One region of the Pseudomonas sp. DWP3-1-2 genome, then DNA from elsewhere that is predicted to be linked to it. Evidence: riboswitches for the same ligand, from Rfam matches in the RefSeq annotation. Region 1 holds a riboswitch; each other region holds the start of a gene.
The links. Region 1 has a riboswitch for cobalamin ahead of cobO (cob(I)yrinic acid a,c-diamide adenosyltransferase). Riboswitches for the same ligand answer to the same signal wherever they lie in the genome.
Positions count from the first base shown of each region.

Region 2: it holds a riboswitch for cobalamin, as region 1 does, so the genes downstream of both, cobW (cobalamin biosynthesis protein CobW) here and cobO (cob(I)yrinic acid a,c-diamide adenosyltransferase) in region 1, are expected to answer to the same signal.
Region 3: it holds a riboswitch for cobalamin, as region 1 does, so the genes downstream of both, ACP7B0_RS13160 (ABC transporter substrate-binding protein) here and cobO (cob(I)yrinic acid a,c-diamide adenosyltransferase) in region 1, are expected to answer to the same signal.

Region 1 covers NZ_JAFCTZ010000002.1:571,172-573,429, forward strand. Annotated here, with positions in the region: gene ACP7B0_RS08475 (PQQ-dependent sugar dehydrogenase) at 1-413, opposite strand, end outside; cobalamin riboswitch at 521-740, shown strand; gene cobO (cob(I)yrinic acid a,c-diamide adenosyltransferase) at 846-1,457, shown strand; gene ACP7B0_RS08485 (cobyrinate a,c-diamide synthase) at 1,454-2,258, shown strand, end outside.
Region 2 covers NZ_JAFCTZ010000001.1:498,225-500,482, reverse strand. Annotated here, with positions in the region: gene cobW (cobalamin biosynthesis protein CobW) at 1-959, opposite strand, end outside; cobalamin riboswitch at 1,073-1,295, opposite strand; cobalamin riboswitch at 1,374-1,588, shown strand; gene ACP7B0_RS02410 (CbtB domain-containing protein) at 1,691-1,876, shown strand; gene ACP7B0_RS02405 (CbtA family protein) at 1,886-2,258, shown strand, end outside.
Region 3 covers NZ_JAFCTZ010000004.1:282,297-284,554, forward strand. Annotated here, with positions in the region: gene ACP7B0_RS13155 (FecCD family ABC transporter permease) at 1-125, opposite strand, end outside; gene ACP7B0_RS13160 (ABC transporter substrate-binding protein) at 122-1,138, opposite strand; cobalamin riboswitch at 1,347-1,537, opposite strand; gene pcsA (phosphatidylcholine synthase) at 1,723-2,258, shown strand, end outside.

The DNA.
Region 1 (2,258 bases):
TTGTCGCGCAACAAAGTAATGCGGTTGGGGCTGGGAACTCCGGCACCGGCGCGACCCATGACCTTGCCCATGACCCAACCACGAATGCCTTTGTTGTCGTCAGGCTTGGGCGGTGAGTTGGTTTCAGCCACCAGCACATCGCCATTGGGCAGCACGTAAAGCCAACGCGGGTGGTCCAGATGCTCAGCGAACGCGGCAACCTGAGTGCCTTTGGCGGCGACCGGTTTCGCGTCCTTTTCCCAGCCCACGGCGGGCGCTATGTTGACCGTCGGGATCAGCGTCTTGTTCGGCTCCGGCAGCCTGGGCGACGGTCCGGTGCCGTCGCTGACCTGCAGGGTCGATGACTCACCACAGGCCGCCAGGCCTCCCGCAACCAGTAGCAATAGCGCTAACTGAGGTTTGAGCTTGAACATATTCGATCTCCATAACGGGCAATGGTCCAGTAAGTGATAGAGAGGCCTGAGCTTTGAGGGTTCAACCGGTTGCTGAGTTGATTGACGCTCCCGCCTCAAGCCACTACCCTGCGCCCTTTGTTTCAGGTGCTCAAAATCCCCGGATTGATTGAGTGAAACAGGGAAACCGGTACGGACGCTCAAGGCGACCCATCCCGGTGCTGCCCCCGCAACGGTAGATGAGTGAAGCTGTGCCTGATGCCACTGTGTTCGACAGACATGGGAAGGCGCACAGTCGGGAATTTCCCGCTCATGAGCCCGGAGACCGGCCTGATCCATTCAACAGCATCACGGCGGGCGATGCTCTGGCTCTGGGCATGACGAAAGTCGTGCTGTCAGCCACTGGCTGTTGCCTGCCGTCTGCTTTCGCGTGCCCTCAAGCGGAGAGCTGAGATGAACGAATCCCCCGAACGCGACGAACGCCATCTGGCGCGCATGCTGCGCAAAAAAGCCGTGATGGACGAGCGCATCGCCAGCGCACCCAACGAATGCGGGCTGCTGCTGGTCCTGACCGGTAACGGCAAAGGCAAGAGCAGCTCCGCGTTCGGCATGCTGGCCCGGGCCATGGGGCACGGCATGCAGTGCGGCGTCGTGCAGTTCATCAAGGGCAGCAACAGCACCGGGGAGGAGTTCTTTTTCCGACGCTTTCCCGAGCAGGTTCGCTATCACGTGATGGGCGAGGGCTACACCTGGGAAACCCAGGATCGTCAGCGCGACATCGCCGCGGCCGAGGCCGCCTGGGAAGTTTCCCTGGAAATGCTCCGTGACCCGGCCATCGGCATGGTGGTCCTGGACGAATTGAACATCGCCCTCAAGCATGGCTATCTGGACATTGAGAGAGTGCTCGGCGACCTGCAAGCCCGCCCGCCCATGCAGCATGTGATCGTCACCGGGCGCGGTGCGAAGCCGGAAATGATCGACATGGCGGACACGGTTTCCGAAATCAGCGTCGTTAAACACGCGTTCCAGGCTGGCATTCGTGCGCAGAAAGGCATTGAGCTGTGAGCGAGCCGCGTCACTGTCCGGCCGTCTTGATTGCCGCTCCGGCTTCCGGCCAGGGCAAAACAACGGTCACCGCTGCGCTGGCCAGGTTGCACCGTAATCAAGGCCGCAAGGTTCGTGTGTTCAAGTGCGGGCCTGATTTTCTCGACCCGATGATCCTGGAGCGCGCCAGCGGTGCGCCGGTGTATCAGCTGGATTTGTGGATGGTCGGTGCCGAGGAAAGCCGTCGCCTGTTGTGGCAGGCGGCGGGCGAAGCCGATCTGATCCTGATCGAAGGCGTGATGGGCCTGTTTGACGGCACCCCCTCCAGCGCCGACCTGGCTCGTCATTTTGGCGTGCCGGTGCTGGGCGTCATCGACGGCACGGCCATGGCACAGACCTTCGGCGCGCTGGCGTTGGGGCTGGCGCGTTATCAGCCGGATTTGCCCTTCGCCGGCGTGTTGGCCAACCGGGTCGGCACCGTGCGCCATGCGCAACTGCTCGAAGGCAGCCTGACGGAAGGGCTGCGCTGGTACGGCGCGCTGTCCCGGGAAACCGGTATCGAGTTGCCGAGTCGTCACCTGGGGCTTGTGCAGGCCAGCGAACTCAACGATCTGGACGTGCGTCTGGATGCCGCCGCCGAGGCGCTGGCCAGCACGTGCGAAGTTGCACTGCCGCCTGCGGTGACCTTTGCCGCGCCGGATAGAGTGCCCGCCGAGCCCTTGCTGGAAGGCGTGACCATTGCCGTCGCCCACGACGAAGCCTTTGCGTTCACTTACGGGGCCAGTCTGGATCTGCTGCGGGCCATGGGCGCTGAATTGGTGT
Region 2 (2,258 bases), on a different contig from region 1:
CGGTCAAAATGCTTGTCGAAACGGGTGCCTACCCCCTGAATCAGCAGGCGCATCGGTTTGCCCGGAATCGCGGCAAAACCTTTGATGCGCAGAACCCCGTGTTCCACCACCAGTTGCGTCAGGGCGTCGAGCAAGGCGCTTTCATCGGCCTGAGGCAGTTTGATGGAGATGGAGTCGAAGGCATCGTGATCATGATCGTCATGGTCATCGCCTTCGTGATGGTCATGGTGTGTCTTGCGGCCGTCGATATGCTGCTCCGACTCAGCCCCCAGCCCCAGCAAGACGCTGATCGGCAAACGACCGCTGCTGGCTTCGATGACCTTGACTGCGGGCGGCAGTTCTTCACACACCTCGGCGCGCACGGCGGCAATGCCTGCGGCATCGATCAAGTCGGCTTTATTGAGAATGACCAGATCAGCACTGGCCAATTGGTCAGCAAACAGCTCATGCAGTGGCGATTCATGGTCCAGGTTCGGGTCGAGCTTGCGCTGTGCGTCGACCTGATCGGGAAAGGCGGCAAAGGTGCCTGCCAGAAAGGCCGGACTGTCCACCACCGTAATGACCGCATCCACGGTGCAGGCGTTGCGGATTTCCGGCCATTGGAAGGCTTGCACCAGCGGCTTGGGCAGTGCCAGCCCCGACGTCTCGATGAGAATGTGGTCCAGGTCGCCGCGACGGGCCACCAGTTCACGCATGACCGGGAAGAATTCTTCCTGCACGGTGCAACACAGGCAGCCATTGGCCAGCTCGTAAACCCGACCGCTGGCTTCTTCTTCCGTGCAACCGATGGTGCACTGCTTGAGGATTTCGCCGTCGATGCCCAGTTCACCGAACTCGTTGACGATCACTGCAATGCGCCGCCCTTCTGCGTTGTCGAGCATGTGACGCAATAACGTGGTTTTGCCAGAGCCCAGAAAGCCGGTGACGATGGTGACGGGAAGTTTGGCCAGTGTTTTCATCAGGTGCCCTTTGGCAAAGCGGCGGGCAAACAGGACGAAAACCCGGCGACCAGGCGCAGGGTTCGATTCGCCACCGGATCACCCCGCCCGGTTGTAGTGAGAATTCGTCGGGCTTGTTTGCCCGAATCGAGGCAGGTCTCCTGGCTTGCGGCTGCGGATGGAGAGCCCATCAGCTGTTCATGACGCCTTCCCGCTCGTCGCAGTGGCTGTGCCGTGAACCTGACCGCTTACAGTTGCGGGGGCAGCCGCGGCATTGACCGCGTTCCCTTCTTAGCTGTGCCTGACCAGACTGCATGGCAACGGTTGCAGCGCACAGAACCTCGAATGCGCAAGGCTACGCAGTGACCCTCGGCAGGTCAATCACAAGCCGGCACATGGCGCTATCTGATTGACGCTCAACGTCGGCCCATGCTCTCCTGTACGCCTTGTTCGGGTGCCCTTCACAGGGTGAAACGGGAAACCGGTGCGTTCAGGCCTCATGGCTTGAGCAAGTCCGGCGCTGCCCCCGCAACGGTAAATGAGTGAAGAGCCAGATCCACTGTGCTGCTTAGGCATGGGAAGGTGACTCTTTGAGGTTGAGCAATCAGCCCCTCACAAGCCCGGAGACCGGCCCGACATGAAACACATGACAACCTGCGGTGGGCAGGCGCTGTTGAATCTCTTCTGACGTCCGTCAGCCGGGTTTCTTTGCGCGTGTCCCACCTTTTGCCGACATCCAAGAGGGACGCGCCATGTCGATCAGCACCGCCCGCCACGCCGCCAGCACCGTAACCACCCAGACCCAGCGCCTGACCGCCGCCATCAGCGCCGCCATTCTCGGCGCCTGCCTGGTCTATTTTGCGGGCTTTTCCCACATTGACGCCGTACACAATGCTGCCCATGACACGCGTCACAGCGCTGCCTTTCCTTGCCACTGAGAACCGATCATGTTCAAGAGAATTGCTCAAACGGCGGGTTTCACGGGCCTGCTGGCCGCGTTGCTGCTGACCCTGCTGCAAAGCATCTGGGTGGTGCCACTGATTCTGAAAGCCGAAACCTACGAGAATGCGCCCGTCGAACAGGTCCATGAACACGGCGAAAACACCCCCGCCAGCCATGTTCACAACGAAGAGGCGTGGTCGCCGCAAGATGGCTGGCAGCGCGTCGTATCCACCACCGGTGGCAACCTGGTGGTCGCCGTCGGTTTTGCACTGATGCTGGCAGGCCTATACACCCTGCGAGCGCCAGGGAGCACGGCACAAGGCGTGCTGTGGGGGTTGGCGGGCTTTGCCGTGTTTACCCTGGCGCCGACCCTCGGCC
Region 3 (2,258 bases), on a different contig from region 1:
GACAGGCTGACCGGCGTTTCACCGATGGCAATGCCCGCCAATATCGCGGCCAGCAAAACAGGGATGACCCAGGCCGCGTGCAGACATACCCTGCGCACGACCTGGCCGCCGGTCACGGCTCTCATTGGCTCAGGTCAACCCGGTCGATGGCGTCGGCCAGTTCGTTGATGCCGTCAAACATGCGCACCGAGGCCTGCATGGCGTCGGCATCAAGGATCACGATGCGATTGTGTTTCACCGCGTCCATGTTTTGGGTCACAGGATCGGTCTTCAGGAAGTCGAGTTTTTTCTGGAAGTCATCAGCGGGGAAGCGACGGCGATCCATGCGGGCGATCACGATCACCGTGGGGTTGGCCCTGGCGATGGTTTCCCAGCCCACGGTGGGCCATTCTTCATCCGACTCGACCACGTTACGCAGCCCCAGCGTATCCATCATGAACCCCGGAACACCCTTGCGGCCGGCCACAAACGGGTCAACCTTCAGGTCTGCGCTGGAAAACCAGAACAGCGCCGAAGCGTCCGTCAACTGCTTGGCCTTGACACTGGCCTGAGCCTTGGCGAGGCCAGCACGCAAGTGTGCGGTCAATTCATCGCCACGGTCTTGCACGTCAAAAATCTGCGCCAGCTGCGTCACGGTCTTGAAGAGGCTGTCGACGGAAAAGGGCTTGAGCCGCGTGCCATCGGCACCGATCAGATTGTCTTTGCCCTCGCAATCGGAAGGCATGATGTACGTCGGGATATTCAGTTCGCTGAACTGCTCGCGGGTGCCCACAGCGCCTTGCGGGCCGACCATCCATTCAAACTGCACCGGCACAAGGTCAGGACGTTTGCTGATCACCGATTCAAAACTGGGCTCGTTGTTGGCCAGGCGCAGGATACGGTCGTTCACGTCCTTGAACTGCGGCAGCACCGTGTTGAACCACAGCGACGTGCCGACCACTCTATCGGCCAGCCCCAGGGAGTAGAGGATTTCAGTGCCAGCCTGACCGATGGTCACGGCTTTGCCCGGCGCTTTATTGAACGTCAATGGCACGCCGCAGTTATCGACAGTCAACGGATAGTGCGTCGGACCGGCGGCCAGGGTCAGCGCGGAAAATCCCGCACTGGCAAGCAATACGACAAGGCGAGGCAAGGGCATGAAACGCTATCTCCATTCGAACACGTGTCCGGACGGCGGTGTGAGGGCAGGAGAAACATCAGCCGCCGTTGCTGGCGACGAGCCATGGCCGGTCCGGCAGCAAACGGTCATGTACCCGTTCTGACGAAAGTCCTCCCCGGACACCCCGCCGGTGGGTCAATTGCCAGGCTGCACAAAACAGGATCGCACGCTCGCGCGCGGTCTTTTTTCGGGCAGTCCTGAGTCGGCAGGTCTCCTGACTGATGCGTCATCGCCATGCTCCCACCTTCCCGGGCGGACCCAGTGGCATAAAGGAGCGGCTCTGCATCTACAGTTGCGGGGGCAGTTCCGGTTAATGACCATAGGCCATCATGGATTCCCTATTAATCCCGTTTGGGAACCGACGGGCGGCATGGTAATGGATTACAACCGGACCGGGGAAGTTTTACCGCGGGCCAGTTTCTGGCCCGAGGATGGCCGTATGATGACGGATCGGTGAACCTTATCGACCGCCAGTCGGTCGATACATGCACGCTGACTGAGGGTGCCGATTAAAAATCGGCATGACGACGCCCAGCCTGCCTTATTTTTCGGAGATGCTCCCTGTGATATCGACTCAACGCACGGCCTGGCTCAAAGCCTGGGGTGCACATGCTTTCACCGCTACCGGCGTGGTCATAGCGTTCATGGCAACCATCGCGCTGTTTGAAGACCAGCCCAAGGCCTGCCTGCTCTGGCTGGGCCTGGCGCTGGTGGTGGACGGAGTCGATGGCTCCCTGGCGCGCAAATTCAACGTCCAGACAGTATTGCCGGGTTTCGACGGGTCGGTGCTTGATCTGGTCATCGACTACCTGACCTACGTATTTATTCCTGCGCTGTTCATCTACCACTACATTGATCTGCCGGACCACACCACATTGCTCTGTACGGCAGTGATTCTGGTGTCTTCGCTGTTTTGTTTCTGCAACCTGGAAATGAAAAGCAAAGACAACTATTTCCAGGGTTTTCCCGCCGCCTGGAACGTGGCAGCGCTGTGCATCTACATCATTTCGCCGGGCCCATGGGTGGCCTTGCTGACCATCTTCGGCTTGGCGCTGCTGACCCTGACACGCATGAAATTCCTGCACCCGTTTCGCGTGCG